3 regions of the Amycolatopsis carbonis genome follow, and region 2 is predicted to be linked to each of the others. Evidence: riboswitches for the same ligand, from Rfam matches in the RefSeq annotation. Region 2 holds a riboswitch; each other region holds the start of a gene.

Region 1 (10,213 bases), 620 kb from region 2:
CGGCGCGGGCGACACCATGGCCTCGGCTCTCACGGCCGGGCTGGCGAAGGGTATGTCGGTCGTCGAGGCCGCGCGCTACGGCAAGTGGTTCGTGTCGCACGCGGTCGAGCACTCGTACCCGATGGGCGCGAAGGTGGGGCCGGTGTCGGCGTTCTGGCGGCTCGCGCCGGAGGACCGCTAGCCCGCGGTGGAGATCGAACCGGTCGTCGCCCGTGTGATCACGAGCGGACGACCGCGGCGGCCGGGAGTGGTCTCCTAGCTGTCGTCGGAGATCAGGGCCTCCAGGGCCGGCAGCGCGACCGTGAGGGCTTCGCGGTACTCCGGGCTCAGCTTGTCGAGGCGGCGGTTCAGCTCCTGCACGCGCGTGGACCGCACGCCGGACACGAGCCGCTCGCCCTCTTCCGTCGCGCGGGCGAGCCAGGCGCGGCGGTCGACGGGGTCGGATTCGCGCGTGACGTAGCCCGCCTCGACGAGGGTGGCGATTATGCGCGACATCGTGGCCGCCGCGACGCCCTCCTTCGCGGCGAGGTCACCGAGGCGCAGCTGACCGAAGTGGACGAGCGTGGCGAGCGCCGAGATCGCGCCGTGGCCGGGCCCGGGGACCCCAGCCTGCCGCAACGAGCGCGACAACCGTCCCACGGCCAGGTACAACCTGCCCGAGACGTCCTGGACCGAGGATAGAGTCACGGCTGGCTCCTCCTGCCACTGTTGCCCGCCGCCTTTGCGCCGGAAAGGTGTCGTCCACCATAAGGCCTGCCGGTGCACGTTCAGCGTTAAGCGCGGACGAAATCACCGACCGGGGCACGCAACGCGGACCACTTGCACCAGGCGGCTTACCCGCGTTCACCCCGGCAGGGCGAAACGGGCCGCGCACGCACGGCAGCGAGGCCGTCAGCGAGGCGGGCTCGACGCGTGGGCCCAGAAGCGCTGCGGGACCCGGCCCGCGTCGCGCGCCAGGCGGCCCGCCTCGACGCCCGCGCGCATGGCCGCGGCCATGCGTTCCGGGTCCTTGGCGCGGGTCACCGCGGTGGACAGCAGCACCGCGTCGCAGCCGAGTTCCATGGCGAGGCAAGCGTCGGAGGCGGTGCCGATGCCCGCGTCGAGGACGACGGGGACCATGGCGCGCGCGACGATGAGCTCGATGTTGTGCGGGTTGCGGATGCCGAGGCCCGTGCCGATGGGAGCGCCCAACGGCATCACGGCGGCGCAGCCGGCCTCCTCGAGCCGCAGGGCGAGCACGGGGTCGTCGTTGGTGTACGCGAGCACCGTGAAGCCGTCGGCGGCCAGCTGTTCCGCGGCGTCCAGGGTTTCGAACGGGTCGGGCAGCAGGGTGCGGTCGTCGGCGTGGACCTCGAGCTTGATGAGGTCCGTGTCGAGCGCCTCGCGGGCCAGCTGGGCGGTGAGCACGGCCTCCGCGGCGGTGCGGCAGCCGGCGGTGTTGGGCAGCAGCTTGATGCCGAGGCGTCGCACGAGGCCGAGCACGCCGGTGCCGCCGTCGGCGTCGGCCTTGCGCATCGCGACGGTCGTCAGCTCGGTGCCTGACGCGACCAGCGCGCGTTCCAGCACCGACAGGTTCCCGGCGCCACCGGTCCCGATGATCAGCCTCGACGACAGCTTGTGTTCGCCGATGACCAGAGCGTCGTCCATCGTCAGCCTCCCTGCACCGCGGTCAGCACGTCGATGTTCGCGCCCTTCGGCACGACCGACGCCTCCCACTCGCCCCGGCGCACGACCTCGCCGTTCACCGCGACGGCGACGCCCTGGCGGGTCACGTCGAGTGCGTCGAGCACCTCGGACACGGTGGCGCCGTCGGGGAACTCGCGCCAGCTCCCGTTGACCTTGATCTCCATCAGACTCGCTCCTTCTGCAGCAAACGGGCGGGCGCGGCCGCCCCGATCTCGTCCGGCGGCGCCTCGCCGGCCAGCCACGCGACCACGGCGTCGGCGGTCACGGGGGCCATCAGCAGGCCGTTTCGGTGGTGCCCCGTCGCCGCGTACACGCCTTCGCCGAGCTCCCCGATGTACGGCAGCGCGTCGCGGCTCCCCGCGCGCAGCCCGGCGGCGATCTCGACGAGCTCGTACTCCGTGATTCCCGGCAGGATCCGTTCGGCGCCTTCCAGCAGCTCCCGCACGCCACGCGCGGTCACCGCCTCGTCGAAGCCCGCTTCGTACTGCGTCGCGCCGAGCACCAGTTCGCCGTCGGCGCGCGGCACGAGGTAGATCGGCCGGCCCTCGACCATCGCGCGCACCGTGTACGGCGGAGGCGGCAGACAGCCCCGACGCGGCCGCAGCCGCAGAATCTCGCCCTTGAGCGGCCGCACGGCGTCGGCCAGCAGCGGGTGCAACGCGCCCGTCCACGCGCCGGCGGCCAGCACGACGGGGCCGGTCACATCGTCGAGCGAAGCAATCCGCGAAGCAGAGAACTCGACCCCGCGCTTCGAGCACGCCGCCAGCAGCGCCGTGAGCAGCTTCCGGTTGTCGACAGCCAGGTCACCCGGCACGTGCAGACCGCTGCGCACCGCGCCCAGACCCGGCGCGAGCCGCCGCGCCGCCCGCCCGGTGAGCCGCTCGACGGCACGGCCCAGCGACGTCAGGTACTCCGCGAGAATTTCGAGGTGCCCGGCGTCGGCGCTGTCGAACGCGACCACGATCGTCCCGTGCGAAGCCAGCCCCGGGTCCGTCCCCTCCGCCGCGAGGTCACGCGCGAAATCGGGCCAGCGCCGCAGCGACTCCTCGCCGAGGCTGAGCACGTGCTCCTCACCCGGCCACGCCTCCGTGACCGGCGCCAGCATGCCGCCGGCCAGCCACGAAGCGCCGCGCGCGGGTGAAGGATCGACCACCGTGACGCGGTGGCCGCGGGCCGCCGCGCGCCAAGCCGCGGACAGGCCGATGACACCGCCGCCGACGACGGTGAGGGTCTCGTTCATGGGAATCACGCTCCCTGCGCCGGCATGACCCGGATCAGGTTCCACGGTCGGAGCGGCAGCTCCCTCTCAGCCCGTGCCTCGGGCTCCCGTGCGGACCACCCCACCGTAGCGCGCGGGTAACGTCCCCGCCATGCCCGCCCTGACCGGATCACAGATCCGCACCCGCCTGGCCGATTCGCGGCTGTACCTGTGCACCGACGCCCGCTCGTCGCGTGGCGACCTCGCCGAGTTCATCGACGCGGCCCTGGCCGGCGGCGTCGACATCGTGCAGCTGCGCGACAAGACGAACGGCGCCCCGCTCGAGGCCGCGCAGGAGATCGCAGCGCTCGAAGTGCTCGCCGAAGCCTGCGCGCGCCACGGTGCGCTGCTGTCGGTGAACGACCGCGCCGACGTCGCCCTCGCCGCGGACGCCGACGTGCTGCACCTGGGGCAGGACGACATCCCCGTGCCGCTCGCCCGCCGCATCCTCGGCGACGACGTGGTGATCGGCCGCTCCACGCACTCGGTCGAACAGGCCACCGCGGCCGCCGCCGAAGACGGCGTGGACTACTTCTGCACCGGCCCGTGCTGGCCGACGCCGACCAAGCCCGGCCGGTACGCGCCGGGCCTCGACCTGGTCCGGGCCACGGCTGAAACCGGTACCGACCGGCCGTGGTTCGCAATCGGCGGCATCGACACCGAACGCCTGCCGGAGGTGGTGGCGGCCGGCGCGACGCGGATCGTCGTGGTCCGCGCCATCACCGACGCCGAAGACCCGAAGGCGGCCGCGGAGACACTGAAGGCGCGGCTCGGTTAGGGCGCCGGAGTCCCCGACGCCGCGCCCTTCGTCTGCGGTGCGCTCGGCGTGGTCGACGCCGCCCCGCCCGTGCTCGGTGGCGTGTCACTCACCGAACTCTGCGACGTCTCCGACTCACTCGTGGACGTGTTCGAGGAGGACGAGGGCGGCGTGTTCGACTCGGTCTCGCTGGGCGGCGGGGTGTTCTCCGACGTCGCGGGCGGGTTGTCGTCCTGCTTCTGCTGCTGGGTCGTGCCTGAATTGCCGTGGTGGAAGACACCGGGTCCGACGTTGCCGCCTGAGACGAAGTCCGCCCCGACCGCCACGGCGATCGCGATGACCGTGGCGACCACGCTCGTCCCGATGATCAACGGCCAACGCAGCTTCCGCAGCTTGTCTGCGAACGATTCCTCCGGCTCCGGCTGCTCCCGCCCGGTGAGCTTCGAGATCCGCACCGTCGGCATCTCCGACGGGTCGAGCGGCATCAGCACGGTCGGCATCTGCGCCGGATCGTCGACCGGCGGCAGGCCGGGCCTGCTGCCCCTGCGCTGGCCCGCCGTCACGAGCACCGCGCGTGCCTTCAGCGCGGCCTCGCGTGTGCGCTGCAGCGAACGCAGGTACAGCTCGGCGCCGACCGTGGTGATTACGCTCGCCAGCCCGGCACCGACCACGGTGCCCGCGACCCCCAGTGTCGACCCCAGCAGCGCCGCCGTCACCGCGGCCAGCGCCGTGGCGACGATCTGCGCGGGGCGGAAGTTCTTCTTCGCGCCCTGCTCCGATGTTCTTTCCCGCTCCTCGCTCATGATCCCGATCTACTAGTGCCCGGAAATTTCCCCTCTGGTGTTCAACGGTTAAGTCGTCTCAGGAACTCCCCGCGTTGCCCAGTCGTGAGGGAGGACACGTTGACTGTCCATAATGGATAGACTATTGCTCACACTTTCCTGACATACTCGCCGCATGCGATTGGTGACGATCTCCGACATCGAGGCCGCGGCGAAGCGCGTGGCGGACCACGCCGTACGCACTCCGCTGTTGCGCCAGCCCTGGGCCGAAGGCGAACTGTGGCTCAAACCCGAGAGCCTGCAACAAATCGGCGCGTTCAAGATCCGCGGTGCGTACAACGCGATCGCCTCACTCGACGACGTGGAGCGCGCACGCGGTGTGGTCGCGTATTCCAGCGGTAACCACGCGCAGGCGGTCGCCTACGCCGCGAACGCCTTCGGCATCCCCGCCGTGATCGTGGTGCCCGACGTGGCGCCGCGGCTCAAGGTCGAGGCCACCCGGCGCTGGGGCGCCGAGGTCGTCGAGGTGCCGATCGCGGACCAGGCGCCGGCCGCGGCCGCGCTGGCGCAGGAGCGCGGGCTCACGCTCATCCCGCCGTTCGACCACCTCGACGTGATCGCGGGCCAGGGCACCGCGGGCCTGGAAATCGCCACCGACCTGCCGGACGTCGACACCGTGCTCGTGCCGGTGAGCGGCGGTGGGTTCGCCGCGGGCGTCGGCACGGCGATCAAGGCGCTGTGCCCGGACGCGAAGGTGATCGGCGTCGAGCCCGAGCTGGCCGGCGACACCGCCGAGAGCCTGCGCGTCGGTCGCCGCATCGAATGGCCCATGGAGCAGCGTGCCCGCACGATCGCCGACGGCCTGCGTGCCCAGCCCTCGGACCTCACCTTCGCCCACTTGCAGAAAGTGCTCGACGACATCATCACCGTGACCGAGGACGAGATCCGCGACGCCGTGCGCGTGCTGGCCCACCGGGCGCGGCTCGTGGCCGAGCCCAGCGGCGCGACGGCCACCGCCGCGTTCCTGCACCACGCCGGCGAGCTGCCGGGCGGCAAGACGGTGTCGGTGGTCTCCGGCGGCAACGTCGACCCGAAACTGCTGGCCGAGCTGCTCGCATAGGGATCAGTCGCGCACCGGGCCCGGGCGGACGTGGGTCGGCGGCCCGTCCACCCCGCACGAGTAGCACTCGCCGAGGTGGGGCGACTCGTCGTCCACGACTCGCTCGGCCTCGGGCCCGGCCGGGCCACCGGCGGTGTCTCCGGAATCGTCCGGAGAACCGAGCACGCCGTTGTGAATCCCCAACGCGATGAGGCCCCCGGCGATCGCCAGGACGGCGCAGATGAGCAGAGCCATGCGCCAGCCGGCCGTCAGCGCGACGGGGTCGCGGTAGGCCGAACCGGTGAGTCCGGCGGCAGCGGGGAGCACCGCGACCGCAAGAAGACCACCCGTTCGGGCGATCGCATTGTTCACCCCGGACGCGACACCGGCGAAGCGGTCGGGGGCCGCGGCGAGCACCGTCGCGGTCACCGGCGCCACCGTGCACGCGAGTCCGAGGCCGAACACGACCACCGCGGGGAAGACCGAACCGAGGTACGAGGACCCCGGTCCGACGCGGATCAGCAGGAGCATGCCGATGCCGATCACGATCGGTCCGACCACCAGCTGCAGCCGCGGCCCGATGCGCTGGGCCAGCGCGCCCGAGCGGCCCGAGAGCAGCAGCATGATGATCGTGATCGGCAGTCCGGCCAGGCCCGCGAGCGTCGGCGGGTAGTTCAGGGAGACCTGCAGCTGCAGGACCAGCAGCATCATCACGGCGCCGAGGGCGGCGTAGACCACGAACGTGAGCGCGTTGGACAGCGTGAACGTCCGGTTGCGGAAGAGGCTCGGCGGAACGAGCGGTTCGCGGGAGTGGTGCTGCAGCCAGAGGAACACGCTCAGCCCGGCGATGCCGGCGACCAGCGCGATCAGCACGATCGGGTCGCCGATGCCGCGGCCGGGCGCTTCGACCAGCGCCCCGGTGATCCCCGCGAGCCCGATCGCGCCCGTCGCGGCGGCGGTGAAGTCGGGGTGGCCGGTGGCCGTCTCGTCGCGCGACTCGGGCACGAACTTCAGCGCCATCAGCACCACGACGATGGCCAGCGGCACGTTGATCAGAAACGCCAGCCGCCAGGACCAGACCTGCACCAGCACGCCGCCGAGCAGTGGTCCGACCGCGGCGGCCAGACCACCCAGCCCGGACCACGCGCCGATCGCGCGCGCCCGGTCGTTGTGCCTGAACGACGACTGCAGGATCGCGAGTGAGCCGGGGGTGAGCAGCGCGCCGCCGATGCCCTGGATGATCCGGAAGATCACCAGTTCCGTGGTCGAGGTGGCGATCGCGCACAGCGCCGAGGCGATGCCGAACCAGACCACGCCGATCAGGTACATGCGGCGCCGGCCGTAGCGGTCGCCGAGCGAGCCGGCCACGAGGATCAGCGCGGCGAGCGCCAGCATGTAGCCGTCGAGGATCCACTGCAGCCCGGCGACCGTGGCGCCGAGCTCCTCGCCGATCCGGGGCAGCGCGACATTGACGATCGTCCCGTCGAGCATGGCCATGCTCGAGCCGAGGATCGTCGTCCACAACACCCCGCGCGCCAGCGGGGTGCCCCAGCGGATACCGCTGTCCGTCGTCGTCACCGTGCGATCACCGCGCACGCTCGAAGCTCATGCGCACACGGTGACGCGACGCCGGGCCGGGCGCAACCACCCACGCCCGGCCCGGCGAGTGCTCCCGGGCCCGCCGGCCCGGCTCACGGCAGCAGCGTCGTGACGAACTTGTAGCGGTCGCCGCGGTACACCGAGCGCGCGAACTCCACCGGCTTGCCGTCGGTGGCGAACGAGTGCCGCGTCAGCATCATCACCGGCATGCCGACGTCCGCGCCGAGCATCTCGGCTTCCTGCGGGCCGGCGAGCGACGTCTCGATCGTCTCCTCGGCGCGCAGGAGTTCGACGCCGTAGTGCTCACGAAGCACTGCGTAGAGCGACCCTCCGGCCGAAATGTGCTTGCGCAGCCCGCGGAAGCGCCCGAGCGGCAGGTGCGTCGTCTCCAGCGCCATGGGCTGGGAGTCGGCCAGCCGCAGACGGCGAAGGCGAAGAATTTTCGCACCCTGGCGGATGGCGAGCAGTTTCGCGAGTTCGCCCTCCACGGGCAATTCCTCGAGTTCGAGCAGTTTCGACGACGGCTTCAGGCCTTGCTTGCGCATGTCCTCCGTGTACGAGGACAGCTGCAGCCGCTGCGCGAGCTTCGGCTCGGCCGCGAACGTGCCCTTGCCTTGAACGCGGTGCAAGCGGCCCTCGGCCGTCAGGTCCGCCAGCGCCTGCCGCACGGTGGTGCGCGACACGGTGAACTCGCCCGCCAGCGCCCGTTCCGTCGGGATCGGCGAGCCTGGCGGCATGGCGTCGAGCAGATCCAGCAGGTGCTGTTTCAGCGCCCAGTACTTGGGTTCGCGCTGCCCGCGCACACCCGCCGTTGTCCCCGCCTCACTCGCGGGGGATGTCTCCAACATGACCGGCTCCCTCAGCTTTCCCTCACTATCGCGCCACTTCCCCGTCAAGAAACGTACCCTTCACCACAAACGCTCCGCCGAGCTAGCATTGGTCTAGACCTGACCGCACGCCGCTCAGCACACCCGGGGCTCCGGTCCCGGCGGAGAGGAAAGTGATGACCCAACAACATCCCGGCGAGCACATGGCCGCGGAAATCTCGGAGCAGCCTGCCGTACTGGCCGGGCTCGTCGAGCGGCAGGGCGAAATAGCCGAAGTAGCTGAAAAGATTTCACAAAAGCCGCCCCGTTTCGCTTTGCTCGCCGCACGGGGATCGAGTGACCACGCTGCGTTGTACGCCAAGTACCTGATCGAGGTACTCCTGGGTCTTCCCGCGGGTCTCGTGTCACCGTCCACCGCGACGCTCTACGGCGCACGACCAGACCTCAAGGACGTGCTCTTCGTCACCGTGAGCCAGAGCGGCGGCTCACCCGACCTCATCGAGGTCACCGAAGCGGCCCGGCGCCAGGGGGCGCTCACGGTATCGGTCACGAACACACCGGACTCGCCGCTGCGCGCGGCGGCCGAGCTGGGCGTGGACATCGGCGCCGGTCTGGAGAAGGCGGTGGCCGCGACCAAGACGTACTCCGCGACGCTGCTCGCGCTGTACCTGTTCATCGACGCCGTGCGCGGCGGCAAGGCGGCCGACGCGCAGAAGCTCGGCGACCTCGCCCAGCAGACGCTCGACGGCGCGACCGAAGGCGTGCAGCGCGCGGTGGACCGCTACCGCTTCGTCGACCGCGTGCTCACCACCGGCCGCGGTTACTCCTACGCGACGGCGCTCGAAGGTTCGCTGAAGCTGGCGGAGACGAGCTACCTCGCCGCCCGCGCCTACAGCGGCGCAGACCTGCTCCACGGCCCGGTGGCGGCCGTCGACGGCGAGACCGCCGTGCTCGCGGTAACCAGCGCGGGCCACGGCGGCGCGGCCATGGGTGAGGTGCTCGAGGCCGTCGGCAAGCGTGGCGCCGACGTGCTCGCGGTCGGCTCGGCGTCGGCCGACGTGCCGGCGGCGCTGCGGATCCCCGTGGCCCCGACGGCCGAGGAACTCGCGCCGATCCTGGAGATCCTGCCGATCCAGCGCATCGCGCTCGGGCTTTCGCTCGCGCGCGGCGGTGACCCGGACAGCCCGCGCGGGCTGCTGAAGGTGACCAAGACCCGGTGAATCTCGTCGTGGGCGTGGACGCCGGTGGCACGTCGACCCGAGCGATCGCGGTCGACGCCACCGGCGCCGTGCTCGGCTCGGCGACGGCCGGCGGCGCCAACCCCAACTCGCACCCGCCGGCGGAGGCGGCCGCGCGCATCGCCTCGGCGATCGAGCGGGCGCTGGGCGGGCGCACGGACGTGCGCGCCGCTGTGGTCGGGCTGGCCGGGGTGAGCAAGCTGTCCGACCCCGCGGTCGCGGCGGTGTTCACCGAGGCGTGGCGACGGATCGGTTTGGCCGGTGTGGTCCGGACGGTGGCCGACGCCGAAGTCGCGTACGCGTCGGCGACGTCGGCCCCCGACGGCACCGTGCTCGTGGCGGGCACCGGCTCGATCGCCGGCCGCATCCGCAAACGGCGGATGACCGCCACGGCGGGCGGCTGCGGCTGGCTGCTCGGCGACGAGGGTTCGGCGTTCTGGCTCGGGCGCGAGGCGGTGCGATCCACTTTGGAGGCGCTCGGCCGCGGGCCGGCACTCACCGGGCTGCCGGCCGCCGTGCTCGCCGAGGCGTTCGGACCGTCTTTTGTGGACTCTCGGGACCAAGTGGCCACTTCAGACAATCACGATTTCCCCAATTCGCTTGTCACGGAAGCGAATCGGTTGGCCACCGCGCGTGCGCTCATCACGAAGGTCAACGCCGAAGCGCCCATCCGGCTCGCGCGGTTCGCGCCCCTCGTGAGTGCCGCGGCGGCCGCCGGAGAGCCCGCCGCGACGGAAATCGTGGCCCGGGCAGCCGATCTTCTGATCGCCACGGCCCTCGCCACGCGCGATCCGGGCGAGAAAACTCCCGTGGTACTCGTGGGCAGCGTCCTCACGGGAACGGGTCCGGTGGGACCGCTCGTGCAGGCCGGGCTGGCCGGGCTCGACGTGCTGACCAGCTCCGACGGAGTGCTCGGCGCCGCGTGGCTGGCCGCCGTCGACGCCTGGGGAGAGACGGCGGCGCGACC
Region 2 (10,213 bases):
CGGCCACGCGGTCGGCGAGCGTGAACGCCTCCTCCTGGTCGTGCGTCACCAGCAGTGCGGTGATCTTGCTGCGCCGCAACAGGTCCGCGAGATCGATGGCGAGCTGCTCGCGCAGCCCCGCGTCGAGGCCCGACAGCGGTTCGTCGAGCAGCAGCAGCCGCGGTTCGGGCGCGAGGGCGCGGGCCAGGGCGACGCGCTGCGCCTGCCCGCCGGACAGCTCGGTGACGCGCCGGCGTTCGAACCCCTTGAGCCCCACCAGTTCCAGCAGTTCTTCGACGCGCGCCCGGTGTTTCGCCTTGGGGATCCCGTGCATGCGCAGGCCGAACGCGATGTTCGCGGCGACGTCGCGGTGCGGGAAGAGCTGGCCGTCCTGGAAAACCAGCCCGAACCCGCGCCGGTGCACGGGCACGGTGGCGAGATCGGTGCCGTCCCAGCTCACCGAGCCCGACGTCATGGGTTCGAGGCCGGTGATGGCGCGCAGCAGCGTCGACTTGCCGGAGCCGGACGGGCCGAGCAGGGCGAGCACCTCGCCGTCGGTGATGTCGAGGCGCGCGTCGCGCACCGCGGTGAACGAGCCGTAGTGGACCGTGAGGTCGCGGACGGTCAGCGCCATGTCAGAACTCCCCCACTGAACCGTGCCCGCGAACCGAGCCGAACCGGTCGATCAGCGCGACGGCCGCCACCGTCACGATCATGAGCAGCGCGCAAGCGGCGTACGCCATCTGGTTGTTGAGCTCGCCCGGGCGCGAGATGAGCGTCGCGACGGCCACGGGCAGCGTCGGCGCGTCAGGCCGGGCGAGGAAGCTCGTGGCGCCGAACTCGCCGAGCGCCACCACGAAACCGAACCCGGCGGCCGCGACAAGCGACCGCGCGGTGAGCGGCAGGTCGATCTCGCGCCACACCCGCGCCGGGCTCGCGCCGAGCGTGGACGCGGCCTGGCGCAGCCGCACGTCGACCGCCCGCAACACCGGCAGGATCATCCGCACGACCAGCGGGATGATCACCAGCGCCTGCGCGAGCGGCACGAGCAGCGGCGACGTCCGCAGGTCGCCGGGCAGTGCGTCGAGGGTCACGAGATAACCGAAGCCGACCGTCACGGCGGAGACGCCGAGCGGCAGCATCAGGGCGGCGTCCATCGTCTCGCCCATGCCGCGCGCGAGGCGCCCGGGTGCGCGGCGCAGCGCGACGAGGACCACGCTGGCCAGCACACCGACGGCCATCGCGAGCAGCGTCGCGTCGGTGGCCGCGGCGAGCGAGTTCTTGGCGGCGACCCAGCCGGAGACCTGCAGCGCGTCGTCCGTGCCGGTGCTCGCGAGCGCGCGGAAGCCGGCAAAGCTCCACCCGCCCGGGGTGGACACCGACTCCAGCAGCAGCGCGACGATCGGCGTCATCAGCAGGGCGATCACGACCGCGGCGGCGCCGACCGTCCACCATTCGCCTTTTCTCGGCCGCCGGGGAGTGGACTGCTTGAGCTTCACGGCGTTCTCGCGGCGACGTCGGGCAATCGCGCCCAGCGCGAGCGCGGCGAGGACGGCGGCGAACTGGATGAGCGACAGCGCGGCCGCGCCGGAGAGGTCCAGAAGGTCGACCGTGCGCAGGTAGATCTCGGTCTCGAGCGTGCGGTAGCGACCGCCGCCGAGGATGAGCACCACGCCGAAACTGGTGGCGCAGAAGAGGAACACGACCGCCGCGGCCGACGCGAGGGCCGGGCCGAGCGCGGGCAGCGTCACCGTGCGGAAGGCCCGCCACGGAGAGGCGCCCAACGCGCGGGCCGCCTCCGTCGCGCGCGGGTCGAGGTGGCTCCACAGTCCGGCGACGGTCCGGGCGACCACGGCGACGTTGAAAAACGCGTTGGCCAGCACCAGCGGCAGCACGCCGCCGTCGGGCCACAACGCGCGGAACGCGAGCCCGACGACCACCGTCGGCAGCACGAACGGCACCAGCACCAGCGTCCGCGCCAGCCCGACGCCCGGCAGCTTCACGCGCGCGAGCACGTACGCCACCGGCAGCCCCGCGACCACGGCTACAACCGTCGACGCGGCGGCGCTGACCAGCGTGAACGCGGCGAGCTGCCACGTCTGCGCGTCGGCCAGGACCGTGTCCACGCCGCCGGCGGAGAAGCCGCGGCCGAGGATCGCGACGACCGGCCAGGCGAAGAACACGACCAGGAACGCGACGGGCAGCAGACCGAGCAGCGCCAGGCCCGCCGTGCGCGCGATTTGCGCCGGCGTTACGCGCCCATGAGCGAGCGCCATTCGCCGATCCACTTCTCACGGCCGGCCTGGATCTGGTCGGCGGGCAGAGTCGCGGGGTCCTGCGGCAGCGGCGCGGCCGCGGCCCAGCCCGCGGGCAGGTCGACGCCCTCGCGGGCCGGGTAGACGTACATATTGGCCGCGACCGTCGACTGGAACTGCTGTGACAGCAGGAAGTCGACCACCTTCTGGGCCTGCGGGACCTGCTTGCTGTTCGTGAGGACGCCCGCGTACTCGATCTGGCGGAAGCACGTGTCGAGCAGCGCCTTGGTGCGCGGCTTGCCGTCGTCCCCGATCTCGGCGGCCGGCGAGGACGCGTAGGAGACCACGATCGGGCGCGGGCCCTTGCCCGAGGAGCCGGAGAAGTCCTTGGTGTAGGCCTCTTCCCAGCCGCTGTCGACCTTGACGCCGTTGGCCTTGAGCTTGGCCCAGTAGTCGTGCCAGCCCTGCTCGCCGTACTTCGCCACGGTGCCCAGCAGGAAGGCCAGCCCGGGCGACGCCGTGGCGGGGCTCTCGGCGACGGTGAGGTCCTTGTACTTCGGGTCGGCGAGGTCGTCGTAGGTCTTGGGCTCGGGCAGGTGCTTGCTCGCGAAGTAGGCGGGGTCGATGTTGACGCAGACGTCGCCGACGTCGACCGCGCTCAAGCGGTGCTGCGGGTCCACCGAGTACCGCTGCGGCCCGCGGTCGGCCTCGGGGCTCGTGTAGGCCTGGAAGACGCCTTCACCGAGTGCGCGCGAGGCGAACGTGTTGTCGACGCCGAACGCGACGTCGCCGATCGGGTTGGCCTTGGTGAGCACCAGCTTGTTGGTGAGCTCCCCCGCGTCGCCCGATTTGAGGATCTTGAGCTTGATCCCGGACTGTCGTTGGAACGCGTCGAGCACGTCCTGCGGCGCGACGAACGAGTCGTGCGTGACGAGTGTGACCGTCGGGGTCTGCTGGGCGTCGCCGCCCGAGCTGCCGCCGGACAGCGAGCACGCGCTCGCCAGCACCGTGACCGTGGCCAGGCCCAGCACTGTGCGTGCGGTCCGCGGAATCATCTGCCCTCCTTGCGCCGGATGCGGGGAGAGCAGCCCTCCCTGCGCCGGCATGATCCGAATCAGGTGCGAACGGTCGCGGGCTTTCCTCGCCCGCCTCTCAGCCCAGCTGCACCGGACTCCCGTGGCAACCGTGCAGCGTAGCCCAAACGGGTTCACCATTGGACACATGGCGCAACTACTGACCGACTCCGAGGTCTCCTCCGCCCTGGCCACCGTGCCCGACTGGCGCCTTTCCGACGCCGCCATCACCCGCACGGTCGACCTCGCGTCCTTCCCGGACGCTGTGGCTTTCGTCGTCCGCGTCGGCTACCTAGCCGAAGCCGCCGATCACCACCCCGACATCGACATCCGCTGGCGCACGGTCACGCTCCGGCTCTCGACCCACTCCGAGGGCGGCCTGACCTCGAAGGACTTCGCCCTCGCCGCCCAGATCGACGCTCTGTGATCCGCCCTACCTTCGCGCCACCTTCCGCGGGTTGACACGTCCCCTCTTCGTATGCCGTTTCGAGGAGGGGACCTTTCATGACCCAGGCAATCGTCGTGGGAACCATCGCATTCACCCTGATGGTGGCCGCCGCCGGCGGAGTGCTCTGGCACACCGCCCGCACCCGCCGTGATCTCGACCACAGGCCGTAACACCACCCTTGATCAGCGCGCTATCCCAGCGGAATCTCCGGCCCACGCCCCGCTAGGACACGCGATGAACAACTCGCCCACCACCCTCTCCCCCACCCAGCGCGCCTGGATCACGATGTTCGCCACGGCGATCACGCTGGCGGCTTTGGTGGTGCTCGGCCTGCTGGGCTGAGCCTTCTTTTTCACCCTCCGAAACACCGGACGGTTCTGTGCCGACGACTCGGCATGAACCGTTTGTCCGTCGCGTGCGCGGCAGCCGTGCTGTGCGTGGCTGCCGCGTCGTGCGCACGGCCCGCTGCCGGGGCCGCTGGCGCTGACGTCGAATCGGCGGCCGGGGCCGTCTTGCGCACCTGCTAGCTCTCCGGCCCAGCGATCTCCGGCGGAGCATCGGCTCCGGGCGGCAGCTGAGGCAGCAGTCCCGGCACCGGGTCAGGCGGGTGTTGGTGGAAACGCGCGTGGTCCACCCACCCCGGAGGCAGCCACTGCCCGGTCACGAGCTGGGGATGTCGCGGGTGCACCGCGAACGCCCACGTCACGAACACCAGCTCCGCCCAGTCGGACTGCACGAGCCAGGAAATCGGGCCGCTCTTGCTCTCGCCCGTGATGTGCACCATCCCGGGCCCGACCATCGTCGCGCCGGTGATCGCCGGCCAGTTCCACGCCAGGACGCGTGGTGTGTGCAGGTAGAAGCCGTGTGCGCTCGGGTACAGCGTTCCCTGTTCAACCGGAACCCATCTCGGCACCGCCGCGGCCGCCGCGGCGGTACGGGCACGAGACTTGGCGACCGCTCCCCCGACGAGCGACCCGGCGACGAGACCCACGCCCAGCGCACCGGTCCCGAACACGAACGGCGTGGACACGCTCCAGCTTCCGTCGCCCAGCGCACGAAATTCGGACAGGACGAACGGTCCGGCTGCGAGCAGTCGTTCGCCAGGCGCGTTAGACGGCGGAAAGGGCGCCAGGATTTCCTGGAGATGACCAAGATCGTGCCCCTGGCCGATGAGCATCGCGAGATGGCAGGTGTATCTGAGCACCTCGTCACGTGGTGTCCAAGGCGGTACTGACATCTGCGGCCGCTTCCGCGCCATCGCCCGAGTCCCCCTCTGTCGATGCGCGCCTGATCATACTCAGCCGAACTCGACTGGCCGCGCTGTTCGACGAACCTGTTCCAGACCGAGGCGCAGTCCTCGCCTGGAACGACGTCAGGAGGCGGAAATGGCATCGTGCGGAGCCTCCGAGAGGCGCCGCCGGTTCATCGGTCACCCGCCCAGAGCAGACGGTCCTGGGCCTGTTCGGCCAAGCCTGCGACCGTTCGAAGATCCCGCTCGCCGCAAGCGCTCTTTCCCCCATCTGGCACACATCGGCGATGTCGATCTTGCCGTATCGTGCCGTGCAGCACGAGTGGAGGGGAGCCATTCCTGTGCGAGAAAACGAGCGCGCAGCACAAATCGTCGCGTTCTGGCGGGCGATCGAGGTGTTCGCACCGCAGAAGGTCCCGGATCGCACCCCGCCACGTTCTCGACGCCGTCCCCAATCCGTCGTGGTGGACCTCCAACCCGACGAACTGGCACCGTGGGACGACGGTCACCCCCTCACTGAAATCCCCCTCGCCGACCACCTGACCTGGCAGTTCACGGTATACGGGGGCCTGTACGAGGTCTCCGCGGTCCGCGCCGGCCTCGCCGCCGTCTTCGGGGACGACGACCGGCCCGCAGATGGCCGGCGAGCCGAAGCGACGGCAGTCTTCGCGTTCACACTCGACGCAGAAGGATGCATCGTCGAAAACTCCGCGACGTTGTCGGCGTGCGCGTGGGCGATGAACAGATTGCATTCACCGGGGCCGAACGCTCCGACGTGGCTCGACGGTTTCGAATCGCATCAGCGCGAATTCACCGAAGCGCTGGACCGACTGGCGCCGCGGCGACCATCGGAAACGGACAATAATTCCAAAAACGGAAACGGGGCCGGTAGGCTGGACCGAATAGGTGCCGCAGTCGCGCACCAGGTGAAAGCAGCCGCACAGGAAGCGGTCTCGGCCGGCGCGAAAGCGACCGGCACCGCGGTGACGACCGCCGTCGGCGCTGGTCTCGGCGCGGTAGCAGGGCCGGTGGTCGGCGGGATCGCCGGTGCAGTGGCAGGGAAGTTCGCCGAGAAGCTCCTCACTCCACCGACCGGGGCCAACGACGCGTCAGACGATTCTGGCCCAGCTCAGCCGAGTTTGCCGCGGCTGCACCTGACCACCGCCAACCTGCACGCGTTCACCAGTGAACTGACGGCTGCGCTCGACCCGAAGGGCACCCTCCGCGCTCGCGGCGTCCGCGTGTCGTGCAGCCAAGTCCCCAAAGCGAGCGCCGGCTCCGCCGACGAGCAGAACTTCCTCAACAGCTATCTCGCGGACGACCTGGCGAAGGTCGAAAAGGACGTGCGCGCGGGCAAGCACGGCGCGGCACTCGCGACGTACCTCGGCGACGAACGCGCCGTGGACGTCACGAAGCGGATCGACGTGCGCACCCGCCGAGAACCACTGTTCACCGGGGTGCAGCCGAACGTGGTGCCTGGAGCTCGATGGCCCACTTCGACGTCGCGGCCGTTGGTGGTCAGCCAGCAGTTCGCGGTCGACCGAGTCCTGCTCGAGCTGCGGGACTCAGCAGGGATCTTCGCCGTCAACGGCCCGCCCGGGACGGGCAAAACGACCATGCTGCGCGACGTACTCGCGGCGATCCTCCTGGACCGAGCTCGCCGTCTCGCAGTGCTGAAGAACCCGTCCGACGCGTACACCGAAGTTGTCGACAAAGTGCAGCTAGGCGGGCGCTACGTGCCGGCCGTCCGGGCACTCAAACCGGAACTGACCGGGTTCGAGATCGTGGTCGCCACCGCCAGCAACGACGCCGCCGCGAACGTGACCGCGGAACTGCCCAGCCTGAGCGCCGTGAGCGGGAACGCAGCCGCAGCTCTGGGCGTGGGCTATTTCCCCGACCTCGCTTCGCACCTCCTCGGCTCACCTGCGTGGGGACTGATCGCCGCGGTGCTCGGGAACATGAGTTACCGGAGCGCGTTCGGGAGCAAGTTCTGGTGGGGCGGCGCACGCGAACGACCCGACGGCTCGAACGAAAAGCACGCCGACGACGTGACTGGCTTGCTCGGGATCCTCCAAGACGTCCGCGAAGCACCACCGACAGCCGAAGACTGGGACGCCGCCGTCACCGCGTTCACAGACGCTGACGCGGAGGTACGCCGGCTTTCGGATCTGCGGCAGAGCGCTGCGCAGACGCTCGCCGAGTACCACGCCCAGCTGAGCGTCACGCAGGAGGCGGAGGTGGCCTGCCGGCGAACGGACGAGGCTCGCCGGCGTCTGTCCGCCGAGCTCGCCCGCGCTACTCAGCTGCGGACCACGGCGCAGAGCGAGTTCGAAGAAGCCGACGGGGAGCTAGAAGACTGGCTCAAGCACAAACCAGGCTTCTTCGAACAGCTTTTCACCTGGTTCCGTTCGCTGCGCGACTGGCAGAACAAGAAATCCGACCTCGCCACCGAACGCTTCGCCAAGCGCGAGCTGCGCCTATCCTGGGAGGCGGAAACACAACGGCTCGAGGCCGCGTTCCACGCTGCTCGCGAGGACAACGCGCGGTGGAACTGGCGGTATCAGGAAGCCACGAAAGCGCTGGCGAGCCTGCGGGGGCGGATCGAACAAGCACAGCAGCTGTGGCCGGATTCGGTGCCGCTCGGGCCCGCGTTCGCCGGTGAGGAAAGTTTCCAGCTCTGCGCGCCGTGGGCGGACCCGGAGTTCACGGAGGCACGCAACCGGCTGTTCCTCGCGGCGCTGGCCCTGCACAAAGCATTCCTCTTCCAGACCGAGCCGCTCGCCCGGGGCAACCTCGCGGTGATCTCCGCCGCCTTGCGGGGCAAGGTGCGGCTGAGCCCGCGGACCGCGCTGGCCGCCTGGCAGTCGCTGTTCCTCCTGGTCCCGATGATCTCGACGACGTTCGCTTCACTGCCCCGGCTTTTCTCGGGTCTCGGCGCCGAATCGCTGGGCTGGTTGTTCGTGGACGAAGCAGGTCAAGCAGCGCCACAACAGGTGGTCGGCGGCATCTGGCGGTGCCGCCGTGCGGTCATCGTCGGCGACCCGCAACAGCTCGAGCCCATCGTGGCCATGCCCCTTTCCGCCCAGCAAGCCCTGCAGCGGCATCACGGCGTGCACGAGCAGTGGCTCCCCGACTCGACATCCGCGCAGGGGATCGCCGACAAGCACGCCCGGCATGGCACCTATCTGCCCACGGGTGACGGCAGCGGCGCCAAGGTCTGGGTCGGCGCGCCACTGCGCGTCCACCGGCGCTGCGACCGGCCGATGTTCGAGATCTCGAACATCATTGCCTACGGCGGCGACCTGATGATCTACGGCACCCGCCACCCCGACGACTTCCCCGGGACCAACGCGTGGCTCGACGTCCGCTCGTCGCAGTCGGACGGCAACTGGGTGCCCGCCGAGGGAAAAGCGCTGCTCACGCTGCTCAGCCAGCTGCTCGCGGCGGAGGTCCAGCCGAACGGCATCAGGGTGATCAGCCCGTTCCGCGACGTGGTCCGCGGCTGCCGGGCACTAGTCTCCCGGGCGTTCGACGAGCAGATCCCGCTCAAGAACGTAGGGACCGTGCACACCGTCCAAGGGCAGGAGTCGGACGTCGTGATCCTCGTCCTGGGCACCCCGACAAGCAAAGTCCGGGCGCGGCAGTGGGCAGCCGAGAAGCCGAATCTGCTCAACGTCGCCGTATCTCGCGCGAAGCGGCGCCTCTACGTGATCGGGAACCGCGACAACTGGAAGGACCTACGCCACTTCGACGTCCTCGCGGCTTCGCTGCCCACCACAACGCCTGAAGGTCTGCACCTCAACCTCAGCCGCTGAACTCCACCAGATCACTGCCGCGAGACCGAGCCGTAGTCCGCACCTCGAACGACCTCGGGAGCAGGAAATGGCATCGCGCGGTGCTCTTCGAGAGCAGCGGCCAGTTCGTCGGTCACCCGTCGAGCCGACGACCGCGAGCAAGGCTCAGACGTTGAACCGGAACTCCACCACATCCCCATCCGACATCAGATAATCCTTACCCTCCATCCGCACCTTCCCCGCGGCCCGCGCGGCGGCCATCGAGCCGGCCTCCATCAGATCGGCGTAAGACACGATCTCCGCCTTGATGAAGCCGCGCTCGAAGTCCGTGTGGATGACGCCCGCGGCTTGGGGGGCGGTGGCGCCCTGGGGGATGGTCCAGGCGCGTGATTCCTTGGGGCCCGCGGTGAGGTAGGTCTGCAGGCCGAGGGTGTGGAAGCCGGCGCGGGCGAGGGCGTTGAGGCCGGGCTCGGCCTGGCCCACGGACTCCAGGAGCTCGCGCACGGATTCCTCGTCGTCGAGTTCCAGCAGCTCGGATTCGACCTTGGCGTCGAGGAAGACGGCGTCGGCGGGGGCGACGAGCTTCTCCAGTTCCTCGCGGCGACCGGAATCCGTCAGCACGCCCTCGTCGGCGTTGAAGACGTAGAGGAACGGCTTCGTCGTCAGCAGGCTCAGCTCACGCAGCGACTCGAAGTCCACTTCCTTTTGCGCCTGGAACAGCGTGCGGCCGGCGTCGAGGATTTCCTTGGCGCGCTGCGCGTTCTCCAGCGCCGGGCGCGCCTCCTTCTTGGTGCGCGCCTCCTTCTCGAGGCGCGGCAGGGCCTTGTCGAGCGTCTGCAGGTCGGCGAGGATCAGCTCGGTGTTGATGGTCTCGATGTCGCTCGACGGGTCGATGCGGCCGTCGACGTGGACCACGTCCGGGTCGTCGAACACGCGGATGACCTGGCAGATCGCGTTGGCCTCGCGAATGTTCGCGAGGAACTTGTTGCCCAGCCCGGCACCCTCGGACGCGCCCTTCACGATGCCCGCGATGTCCACAAAGGACACGACAGCCGGCACGATCTTCTCCGAGCTGTACATCTCCGCCAGCTTGTCGAGCCGCGGGTCCGGCAGCGGGACGACGCCGACGTTGGGCTCGATCGTGGCGAACGGGTAGTTCGCGGCGAGCACGTCGTTGCGCGTCAGCGCGTTGAACAGGGTGGACTTGCCGACGTTGGGCAGGCCGACGATACCGAGGGTCAGACTCACGACAGTTGAGTCTACGTGCCCGGCAAACGCCCCGGCCGACCCGGTAACGCCGTGTCGGATTCCCGCCAGCCAAGCCCGCGACCTGCTGGCACCATCGACCACATGGCCACCCAGACCGCCCCCCTCTGGCGCGACACCGAGCGCTGCTACCGGGCCGTCACCGCCCG
Region 3 (10,213 bases), 610 kb from region 2:
ACAGCCCGGCCGGCTTGCGCACGAACTGCCGCGACGGCGCGGTCACGTACTCCGCGTATGCCGCGGCCTCGCGGGGGAACCACGGCATGCCGAGCACCTCGTCGCCCTGCTTCACCCCGGTGGCCCCGAAACCCACCTCTTCGACGACGCCGGACACGTCCCAGCCCAGCGTGTACGGCGGCTCGCCCATGAAGACCGGGTGGGCCCGGGTCTTCCAATCGACGGGGTTGATGCCGGCCGCGTGCACGCGCACCAGCACCTCCGTCGGGCCCGGCGCCGGGCGGTCGGCCTCGGTCACCCGCAGCACCTCCGGGCCGCCGAACTCCCGCTGGGTCACCACGCGCATTTCGGATCTCTCCTTCCGGTTGGTTGTCCCCTATGCTCTGCCCGGTGGTCACTTTTCGCCAGAAGGCACTTCCCGGTATAGTAGGTACCTGATGGATACCACCTGTGACCAGCACGGATCCTGGGACGTCTACCTGAAGAGCTGTCCCTGTCGCGACGTGCTCGACCTGCTCGCGAACAAGTGGACGGCGCTCGTGCTCGGCGTGCTGGCGCAGCGGGCACACCGCTTCGGCGAGTTGCGCCGCGCCGTCGGCGGCATCAGCCAGAAGATGCTCACGCAGAACCTGCGCAACCTCGAACGCGACGGTTTCGTCAGCCGCAAGGTCTTCCCGACCACACCGCCGACGGTGGAGTACGCGCTCACCCCGATGGGCGCCGAGGTCAGCGCCCACCTGGTGGCCCTGAGCACGTGGTCGCAGTCGAACTTCGACCGGATCCGCGACGCACGCAGCACCTACGACACGCGCTCGCTCGAACCCGTCAACTAGCGACTCAGGTGAAGCGGGGCGGCGGCTTCAGCACGCTCTTGCGGTAGTCGGTCACCGCGCGCGATTCGGCGATGCCCGGTTTGGGGTCCAAGCCCCATTTCCGGATCACCTTCAGCGCCGCCGCCGGTTTGTTGGCCGAGACCAGCTGGTCGACCTCGAACTGCAGGTCCAAAGGCATCTGCGCCCACAGTGCGCGGGCGGCGGTGTCGTCGGTCACGGGTCCAGTGTGGCCGCTCAGTCGGCGAGCCGCCAGAACGGGGACACCGGCCCCACCCCGGCGCCGAGCGGATAAGCCTCGGCGACGCAGCGTGCGATGAACTGCTTCGCCTCGGTCACGGCCGTCGGCACGTCGGCGCCCTTGGCGAGCGACGAGGTGATGGCCGAGGCCATCGTGTCGCCGCCGCCGTGGGTGTTGTCGGTGTCGATGCGCACACCGCTGAGCTCCAGCACGTCCGTGCCATCGGTGAGCAGGTCCACGCAATCCTCGGCTTCGTAGAGGTGCCCGCCCTTCACGAGCACCCACCGAGACCCGAACTCCAGCAACGCGCCGGCCGCCGCGCGCTGGGTCTGCGCGCCGGTGACCGTGATGCCGGTGAGCAGCCGCACCTCGTCGAGGTTCGGCGTGATCAGCGTGGCGCGCGGGAAGAGCTCCGTGCGGATGGCCTCCAGCGCCTCCTCGCGCAGCAGAGCGTGGCCGGTCATCGACGCGGCCACCGGGTCGACGACGAACGGGGTGTCCGTGTCGCGTCCGATGTGGACCTCGTCGAGCGTCTTCGCCACGGCCTCGATGATGTCGGCCGTGGCGAGCATGCCGGTCTTGGCCGCGTTCACGCCCATGTCGCCGGCCACGGCCTTGATCTGCGCCGTGACGACGTCGACCGGGATCTCGGTGAAGCCTTGCACGCCAAGCGAGTTCTGCACCGTGACGGCCGTGAGCGCGACGAGCCCGTGGACGCCGTGGGCGAAGAACGTGCGCAGGTCGGCCTGCACGCCCGCACCACCACCGGAGTCGGATCCGGCGATGGTGAGGGCGGTGCGGGGGGTTTCAGTCATGACTACTGCCTCTAATAGCGGGTGGAGCTACTGCCCGACGACCGGGAGGTAGACCTTGTTGCCCTGCTCGCCGAACTCGGCCGACTTCTCCGCCATGCCGGCCTCGATGGCCTCCACAGTGGACAGCCCGTGCTCCTCGGCGTACTTGCGCACGTCGTGGGTGATCCGCATCGAGCAGAACTTCGGGCCGCACATCGAGCAGAAATGGGCGGTCTTCGCCGGCTCCGCGGGCAGCGTCTCGTCGTGGTACGAACGCGCGGTATCGGGGTCGAGCGCAAGGTTGAACTGGTCGTTCCAGCGGAACTCGAAGCGGGCCTTGGACAGCTCGTCGTCCCACTCGTGCGCGTGGGGGTGGCCCTTGGCGAGGTCGGCGGAGTGCGCGGCGATCTTGTAGGTGATCACGCCGGTCTTCACGTCGTCGCGGTTGGGCAGGCCGAGGTGCTCCTTCGGCGTGACGTAGCACAGCATCGCCGTGCCGTACCAGCCGATCTGCGCCGCGCCGATGGCCGAGGTGATGTGGTCATACGCCGGCGCGATGTCTGTCGCGAGTGGACCGAGGGTGTAGAACGGGGCCTCGCCGGTGAGCTGTTCCTCCAGCTCCACGTTCTCCTTGATCTTGTGCATCGGCACGTGGCCGGGGCCCTCGATCATCACCTGCACGTCGTGCTCGCGCGCGATGTGCGTGAGCTCACCCAGCGTCTCGAGCTCGGCGAACTGCGCGCGGTCGTTGGCGTCGGCGATCGAGCCGGGACGCAGGCCGTCGCCGAGGGAGAACGTGACGTCGTACTTGCGCAGGATCTCGCAGAGTTCCTCGAAGTTCGTGTAGAGGAACGATTCCTGGTGGTGCGCGAGGCACCACGCGGCCATGATCGAGCCGCCGCGGCTTACGATGCCGGTCACGCGCCGGGCGGTGAGCGGGATGTAACGCAGCAGCACTCCGGCGTGGACGGTGACGTAGTCCACGCCCTGCTCGCACTGCTCGATGATCGTGTCGCGGTAGACCTCCCACGACAGCTTCTCCGGCTCCCCGTTGACCTTCTCCAGTGCCTGGTAGATCGGCACGGTGCCCACGGGTACGGGGGAGTTGCGGACGATCCACTCGCGCGTCTCGTGGATGCGCTTGCCGGTGGACAGGTCCATGATCGTGTCGGCGCCCCAGCGGGTGGCCCACACCATCTTGTCGACCTCTTCCTCCACTGAGGACCAGACGGCCGAGTTGCCCATGTTGGCGTTGATCTTCACCAGGAACTTCTTGCCGATGATCATCGGCTCGCTCTCCGGGTGCTTGCGGTTGGCGGGGATCACCGCCCGCCCGCGCGCGACCTCGTCGCGCACGAACTCGGGCGAGCACCGCTCGCGCGCGGCGATGAACTCCATCTCGCGCGTGATCACGCCGGCTTTGGCCCAGCCGAGCTGGGTGTTGTGCGCGCGGCCGTCGGCCCAGCTCGTGCGCAGCGGGTGAAGTCCATTGTGGACGTCGATCTTCGCGTCCGGGTCGGTGTACGGCCCGGACGTGTCGTACACGTCGAAGTGCTCACCGTTCGACAGGTCGATGCGCCGTGCCGGAACCCGCAGGCCCGACTCGGTGCGGTGGTAGACCTTGTGCGAACCGGTGATCGGCCCCGTGGTCACGGAAGGCGTGATGGCAGGCTCGTTCTCCAGCGTCGTCAACGACGTTCACTCCCTACGCCGGCATTACCCGGTCAGGTTCATGCGGTCGGCGGCACCAGGTGTCCACAGACAGACACCAGCCGCCCTCTCAGCCCGCCAAGGCGCGAGCTCCCGCGTTGGTTATGAGGTTGTCCCTCGACCATGCCACGGCGGATCACGCGAGCACAAGGCGACTGTTCAACCGGTGTGTTCTTCACCGGATCGGAGCATGCGGCCGGCAGGAGTTCACGTGACAATCGTCTCCGACGACTCGGGGGTGTCTCGTGCGGAAAGTCCTGCTCACCGGATTGGTGACGGTGTTGGCGATGAGCATGGTCCCGGCCGCTTCGGCGACCGAGGGTGACGCGCCAGGCGGGCCGGGTGCTCATCCGAGCTGGCTGCCGGCGGACAAAACGGGCTTCGGCACGGCCCGCGATCGCGCCAGCGACGTGTGGTTCACGCTGCAGGGCGGGCGCATGTCGGAGGTGTACTACCCCGATCTGTCGACCCCGAGCGTGCGGTCGCTGGACCTCGTCGTGAGCGACGGGCGGACCTTCGCGACGCTCGCGTCGGCCGCGAAGTCGCAGCAGGTCCGGCGAGTCGACGACCTCACGTACGAGCAGACCAGCACCGACGATCAGCGCCGGTGGCGGCTGAGTCGGACGTATGTGACGGATCCCGCGCGGTCCACGGTGCTGGTGGACGTCGAGTTCACGTCGCTGGCCGGGCGGCCACTCTCGCTCTACGCCGTGGCGGACCCGGATCTGACCAACGACGGCAGTGACGATTCGGCATCCGCTTCCGGTGCGGTGGCGTCGGCTTCCGACGGTGCCACGGCGGCCGCGTTGACGGCCGCCCCGGCGTTTTCGCGGACGTCCGTGGGATACGCGGGTGTTTCGGATGGCGCGACCCAGTTGCTGGCCTCGAAAAAGCTGGTTTCGTATTCACACGCCGCCAGCGGAAACGTCGTCCTCACCGGACAGACTTCGGCTGACGGCGTGCGTTCCCGGCACGTGACTTTGTCCCTGGGAATGGGTTCTTCCGGCTCCGAAGCGGTCAATAAAGCCCAGGCTTCCGCCCGCCGCGGTTTCCACGCGATTTCCGCCGACTACTCCCGCGGCTGGCGCGATTACCTTTCCACCGTCCGCACCGCGCCGTCTTCATTGACGAGCCCGGCGTCACGCGATTTGTACCGAGCCTCCGTGCTGACGCTCGCCGCGAGCGAGGACAAACACCACCCGGGCGCCTTCATCGCGTCGCCGAGCATGCCGTGGCGCTTCGGCAACAACGACCCCGAATACTCGCCCTCGGGCACTTATCACCTGGTGTGGCCCCGCGACCTCTACCAAATCGCCACAGGCCTGCTCGCTGCCGGCGACCGGTCCGCGGCCGACCGTTCCGTCGACTACCTCTTCGGCACCCAGCAACTGCCCGACGGGCACCTGCCGCAGAACAGCAACGTCGACGGAAAGCCCTATTGGACCTCCATCCAGCTCGACGAGACCGCGCTCCCGATCGTGCTCGCCCAGCAGCTCGGCCGTACCGACCTGTGGCCGAACGTCCGCCGCGCCGCCGAGTTCCTGCTGTCCTACCGCTCCGCCGACGGCAAGGCCTCCCCGTACACGCAACAGGAACGTTGGGAAGAACAGGACGGCTACTCGCCCTCGACCATCGCCGCGGTGATCGCGGGCCTCGTCTGCGCCGCCGACCTGGCCACCCACTCGGGCGCGAACGCCGACGCGGCCCGCTACCTCGCGACGGCCGACCGCTTCAAAGCCGGGCTGGCGCACCAGACCGTGACGACCAACGGCCCTCTGTCGAAGCAGCCCTACTTCGTCCGCCTCACGAAGAACGGCGACGCGAACTCGGGCCTCACCTACAACCTCGGCAACTCGTCGCTCACCGTCGACCAGCGCTCCGTCACCGACGCCGGCTTCCTCGAGCTCGTCCGCCTCGGCATCTACCCGGCCGACGACCCCGTGATCCGCAACAGCATCAAGGTCACCGACGCCGACATCTCCTTCACCACGCCGGCCGGCCAGTTCTGGCACCGCTACACAATGGACGGTTACGGCGAACAACCCGACGGCTCACCGTGGGACTACACGTTCCCGTCCGAGAGTCGCGCCACTTACGGCCGCCTCTGGCCGCTGCTCGCCGGCGAACGCGGCGAGTACGACCTGGCCGCCGGCAACCGTCTCTCGGCCCAACGCCGCCTGACCGACCTGTCCCACGCCGCCGGCTCGTCGGACACCATGCCGGAGCAGGTCTGGGACGAGAACCCGCCTTCGGGCTCACCCGGCCACACGCCCGGCACCCCGACGGCCTCGGCCACACCGCTCGCCTGGACCCACGCCCAGTACATCCGCCTGGCCTGGTCCGTCGCGCGGAACCGGCCGGTCGAGCAGCCTTCCGTCGTGCGCGAGCACTTCCTGGGGTACTGAACCCCTGAAACGACGAGTCTCCCGGCCCCGACCCGGGACCGGGAGACTCGTCGACAAAGAAACTCAGGCCTCGGCCGGCTCGTCCTTCGGCGGCAGCCAGCTCAGCCCCGGCACGCCCCACTTGTTCTTCTTCAGCATCTTCTTCGCCGCCCGCGCGTGGCGGCCGACCAGGCGGTCGAGGTACAGGTACCCGTCGAGGTGGTCCGTCTCGTGCTGCAGGCAGCGGGCGAAGTAGCCGGTGCCCTCGACGGTGATCGGCTCACCGGTCACGTCGAAACCGGTCACGCGCGCCCACGACGCGCGGCCGGTGGGGTAGGACTCGCCGGGGACCGAGAGGCAGCCCTCCCAGTCGTCGTCCGGGTCCGGCATGGTCTCGGGGACCTCGGAGGTCTCCAGCTTGGGGTTCACCACCAGGCCGCGGTGTTCGACGCCCTCGTCGTCGGGGCAGTCGTAGACGAACAGGCGCAGGTCGAGTCCGATCTGGTTGGCCGCGAGGCCCACGCCTTCGGCGGCGTACATCGTCTCGAACATGTCCTCGGTCAGCGTGCGCAGCTGCTCGTCGAACTCCGTGACCTCACGGGTCGGCTGGTGCAGCACGGGATCGCCGGCGATGCGGATGGGGTGGACGGTCACGAGCAGCGAGTTTAGTCGGAGCCGTCTGATACACCTGGATCGGACCGTGACGCGCCGCGCCGGATGCCCATGTCGAGCATGGGTTCCGTGGTTGAATGGCGCCCGCGGAAGGACAGCCGACACCGATTGCGAGGACCGCATGGACGCCGCGGAGTCGATGGCTGGGGACCAGCCGTCGCCGCCGGAGAATGTGGGCGGCCTGACCGAGCGTGAGGTGGAGATCCTCGCGTTCGAACGTCAGTGGTGGCGGCACGCCGGTGCCAAGGAAAACGCCATCCGGGAACGGTTCTCGCTGTCCTCGACCCGTTACTACCAGCTGCTGAACACACTGCTGGAAAAGCCTGAGGCCATGGCGGCCGACCCGATGCTGGTGAAGCGGCTGCGCAAGACGCGCGCCGCCCGGCAGCGCAAGCGCGGCGCCAGGCGGCTGGGGATCGAACTGTCATGAGCTTCTTCTCGGGACTGTCCCGGCCCATGCGGGCCGCGGGCGTCGCGCTCATCGGCGTCGCCGTGATCGCCGCGATCATCGGCGGCGTGACCGCGCTTTCGGGTGGCGGATCGGGAGACAACAACGCCGGGCCCACCAGCTCGAGCGGGTCGCCGACGTCTTCGCAGTCGTCGCCCGGCTCGTCGAGTGCGACGCCACCTTCGTCTTCGGCTCCTTCTTCGCCGGCTTCGTCGTCGGCGCCCTCTTCGCCGCCGGCCAGCCAGTCGGGGCAGCCGGGCCAGCCTGGTCAGCCCGGCCAGCCCAGCGGACAGCCGGGTCAGCCCGGCCAGCCCGGTGGCCAGCCGGGGCAGCCGGGCGCCGGCCAGCAGGCGTCCAACAAGTGGGTGACCGTGCGGGTCTACAACAACTCCACGATCCCGCACCTCGCCGAGCAGGCCGCCGCCGACTTCCGCGCGTCGGGCTGGAACGTGCCCGAGGTCGGCAACTACCCGCAGGGCGTCATCCCGCACACCACGGCCTACTTCCGGCCGGGCACCGACGAGGAGGCCGCCGCGAAGCAGCTGGCAGCCGAGTTCGGGTTCCAGGCCGAGCCGCGGTTTGACGGCATCCAGAGCTCGAGCCCGGGCGTGATCGTGATCATCACCAAGGACTACCAGAGCGGCCACAAGGGCAGCTGACCAGCGAAAACAACGGGCCCCACCGCGCAGGTGGGGCCCGTTTTCGTCAGCGTTCCTGCTGGGCCTGCGCGTACGCCTCCAGCGTCGCCAGCTGCGCCGGATCCAGCGACGGCCGGACGACCTGCCGTGCCTTCTCCAGGTGGGCGGCGGTGACCACGTGCGCCTCGAGCGATTCACGCATCGCGGTGAGCGCGGCCTCGCGGATGAGCGCGGCGCAGTCGGCGGCGGAGTAACCGTCCAGGGTGGACGCGACGGCCGCCAGATCCACATCGGACGCCAGCGGCGTGTTCTTCGACGTCGCCTTGAGGATCGCGGTGCGCGACTCGGCGTCGGGCGGCGGCACGTAGATGCGCCGCTCCAGCCGGCCCGGCCGCAGGAGCGCCGGGTCCACGAGCTCGGGCCGGTTCGTCGCGCCCAGCACCACGACCTCGCGCATCGGCTCCACGCCGTCGAGCTCTGTGAGCAGGGCCGCGACCACGCGGTCGGCCACACCGGAGTCGGACGACTGCCCGCGCCGCGGCGCCAGCGCGTCGATCTCGTCGAGGAAGATCAGCGACGGCGCGGCGTCGGCGGCCCGGCGGAACAGGTCGCGCACGGCCCGCTCCGACTCGCCGACCCACTTGTCCAGCAGCTCGGCGCCCTTGATCGCGAACACGTTGAGCGCCCCGGTGCCTGCCAGCGCGCGCACGAGGAAGGTCTTGCCGCCGCCCGGCGGGCCGTAGAGCAGCACGCCACGCGGCGGGTCGATGCCCAGGCGGGCGAAGGAATCCGGGTAGCGCAGCGGCCACAGCACCGTCTCGGTGAGGGCCTGCTTGACGTCGACCATGTTGCCCACGTCTTCGAGCGTCAGCCCGCCGGTGGCCAGGTTGTCCGAAGTGGACAGCGAGATCGGCCGGACGGTGGCGAGCGCGTCGAGCAGGTCGTGCTCCGAGATTCGCGGCTCGGCGACGTCACGCTGGCGAAGCGCGGCCCGCAGGGCCGCGTCTCGGCGCAGGGCGATGAGATCGGCGGCGACGAACCCGGGCGTCTTCTCCGCGAGCACGCCCAGGTCGGCGCCGGGTTCCACGGGCACATCACGCAGCAGGATCCGCAGCAGTTCGATGCGGGTCTTCGCATCGGGCAGCGGCAGGCCGAGCTCGCGGTCGAGCAGGTCGGCGGTGCGCAACCGCGGGTCGACGGACTCGGCGCGCTGCGTCGTCGCCACCACGGCGAGGCCCTCGCGGCGCATGGCCGCGCGCAGCTCCTCCAGGACAACGGTGGCCACCGGCGGCGGTTGCGTGGCCGGCAGCAGGGCGTCGACGTCGTTGATCAACAGCACGCCGGGCCCGTCGCCCTCGGCGGCGCGGGTCACGGCCTCACGCAGGCGGGCGTGGGCCGTGTTCGGCTCCAGCACGGCGATGTTGGGCGCGACCAGCGATACCACCCGCACCTTCTCGGCCCGCGCGACCGAGCGCACCAGCGTCGCCTTGCCGACGCCCTCCGGCCCCGACAGCAGCACCCCCAGGTGCGCCGATGTGCCCAGCCGCTCCAGCAGCTCCGGCCGGTGGAACGCCAGGTCGAACCACTCGGCGAGCTTGCGCGCGGCCCCTTCCGCGCCCACCAGGTCGGCCACGGGCGGGACCGGTTCCGAGATCTCCTCCGGCTTGGTCTCCTCGACCACCTCCGCGTCGAGGTAGTCCTCCGCCGCCGTCACGGCCGTGCTGCGGACGAGGGCAGTCGCGCTGCGCGCGGGGACGGTGTCGGTCGGCGTCTCGCCCGTGCGGGCGCCGTCGCGCCAGCTGACCACAGTGGACGGTCCCACCACGACCACGCCCGCGGGCTCCGTGGCGGTGACGGTGAGCAGCTCGTTGGTCCACGTCGCGCCGATCGCGCGCGACAGCTGCCCGCGCACGGCCGCGACGTCCGAACCCGGCGCCGGCGCGAGGTCCTGGGGAAGCAGCGAAACGGCGTCGCCGCGCGTGAGCACCTTGCCGGTGAGCGCGAGCCGCAGCGTCTGCGGCGGCACGGACACGCTGGCCAGCCGCGAGCCGGAGACCGTGACCGTCTTGGCCGCCGCGACGTCGGCCGGCGTCACCACGATCTCGGACCCCTCGGACACACCGAGGTTCGACATGGTGACGTCGTCGGTCAGCACCACGCCCGGCGTGCCCTCCTCGGCCGGCGCGGCGAGCGCGGCACTGCGGCGGGCGCCGGTGAGGTGCACGGCGTCCCAGGCGCGCAGGCCCAGCGCGTCGAGCACCTCGGGGTGCATCCGCACGACTCCGCGCCGGGAATCCAGCGCGGACGGCGTGTGCCTGACGGTCAGTGTGATCTGCGGGTCGCTCACGCCGTTCACCCTAGCGACGCGGAGCCTGCCCAGGCGTCGAACGACAGGATCTCGCCCACCGGCGGCCGCGCGGCGGGGGAGAACTCACGCTGTGTCGAGTGCGCCACGGCGATGAGGCCGACCTGCGTGACGTCGGCCGGGATCCCCAG

What was found. Region 2 has a riboswitch for thiamine pyrophosphate ahead of QRX50_RS15240 (thiamine ABC transporter substrate-binding protein). Riboswitches for the same ligand answer to the same signal wherever they lie in the genome.
Region 1: linked by a shared signal. The riboswitch ahead of thiO (glycine oxidase ThiO) and the one ahead of QRX50_RS15240 (thiamine ABC transporter substrate-binding protein) in region 2 are both predicted to bind thiamine pyrophosphate.
Region 3: linked by a shared signal. The riboswitch ahead of thiC (phosphomethylpyrimidine synthase ThiC) and the one ahead of QRX50_RS15240 (thiamine ABC transporter substrate-binding protein) in region 2 are both predicted to bind thiamine pyrophosphate.

Annotation. Positions count from the first base shown of each region.
Region 1 is NZ_CP127294.1:2,479,878-2,490,090, reverse strand. It holds gene thiD (bifunctional hydroxymethylpyrimidine kinase/phosphomethylpyrimidine kinase) at 1-181, shown strand, start outside; gene QRX50_RS12130 (MarR family winged helix-turn-helix transcriptional regulator) at 256-687, opposite strand; gene QRX50_RS12125 (thiazole synthase) at 892-1,647, opposite strand; gene thiS (sulfur carrier protein ThiS) at 1,650-1,850, opposite strand; gene thiO (glycine oxidase ThiO) at 1,850-2,926, opposite strand; TPP riboswitch at 2,921-3,026, opposite strand; gene thiE (thiamine phosphate synthase) at 3,057-3,722, shown strand; gene QRX50_RS12105 (hypothetical protein) at 3,719-4,504, opposite strand; gene QRX50_RS12100 (threonine ammonia-lyase) at 4,659-5,603, shown strand; gene QRX50_RS12095 (MFS transporter) at 5,607-7,121, opposite strand; gene QRX50_RS12090 (GntR family transcriptional regulator) at 7,274-8,029, opposite strand; gene QRX50_RS12085 (SIS domain-containing protein) at 8,185-9,228, shown strand; gene QRX50_RS12080 (N-acetylglucosamine kinase) at 9,225-10,213, shown strand, end outside.
Region 2 is NZ_CP127294.1:3,104,506-3,114,718, reverse strand. It holds gene QRX50_RS15250 (ABC transporter ATP-binding protein) at 1-613, opposite strand, end outside; gene QRX50_RS15245 (ABC transporter permease) at 615-2,255, opposite strand; gene QRX50_RS15240 (thiamine ABC transporter substrate-binding protein) at 2,231-3,289, opposite strand; TPP riboswitch at 3,308-3,422, opposite strand; gene QRX50_RS15235 (4a-hydroxytetrahydrobiopterin dehydratase) at 3,456-3,734, shown strand; gene QRX50_RS15230 (hypothetical protein) at 4,279-4,785, opposite strand; gene QRX50_RS15225 (AAA domain-containing protein) at 5,292-8,819, shown strand; gene ychF (redox-regulated ATPase YchF) at 8,964-10,046, opposite strand; gene QRX50_RS15215 (DNA-3-methyladenine glycosylase 2 family protein) at 10,149-10,213, shown strand, end outside.
Region 3 is NZ_CP127294.1:2,492,518-2,502,730, forward strand. It holds gene QRX50_RS12145 (NADP-dependent oxidoreductase) at 1-346, opposite strand, end outside; gene QRX50_RS12150 (winged helix-turn-helix transcriptional regulator) at 438-833, shown strand; gene QRX50_RS12155 (hypothetical protein) at 838-1,050, opposite strand; gene thiD (bifunctional hydroxymethylpyrimidine kinase/phosphomethylpyrimidine kinase) at 1,068-1,886, opposite strand; gene thiC (phosphomethylpyrimidine synthase ThiC) at 1,914-3,557, opposite strand; TPP riboswitch at 3,551-3,682, opposite strand; gene QRX50_RS12170 (glycoside hydrolase family 15 protein) at 3,863-5,980, shown strand; gene QRX50_RS12175 (peptide deformylase) at 6,044-6,613, opposite strand; gene QRX50_RS12180 (DUF3263 domain-containing protein) at 6,753-7,061, shown strand; gene QRX50_RS12185 (LytR C-terminal domain-containing protein) at 7,058-7,738, shown strand; gene QRX50_RS12190 (AAA family ATPase) at 7,785-10,064, opposite strand; gene QRX50_RS12195 (nitroreductase family protein) at 10,070-10,213, opposite strand, start outside.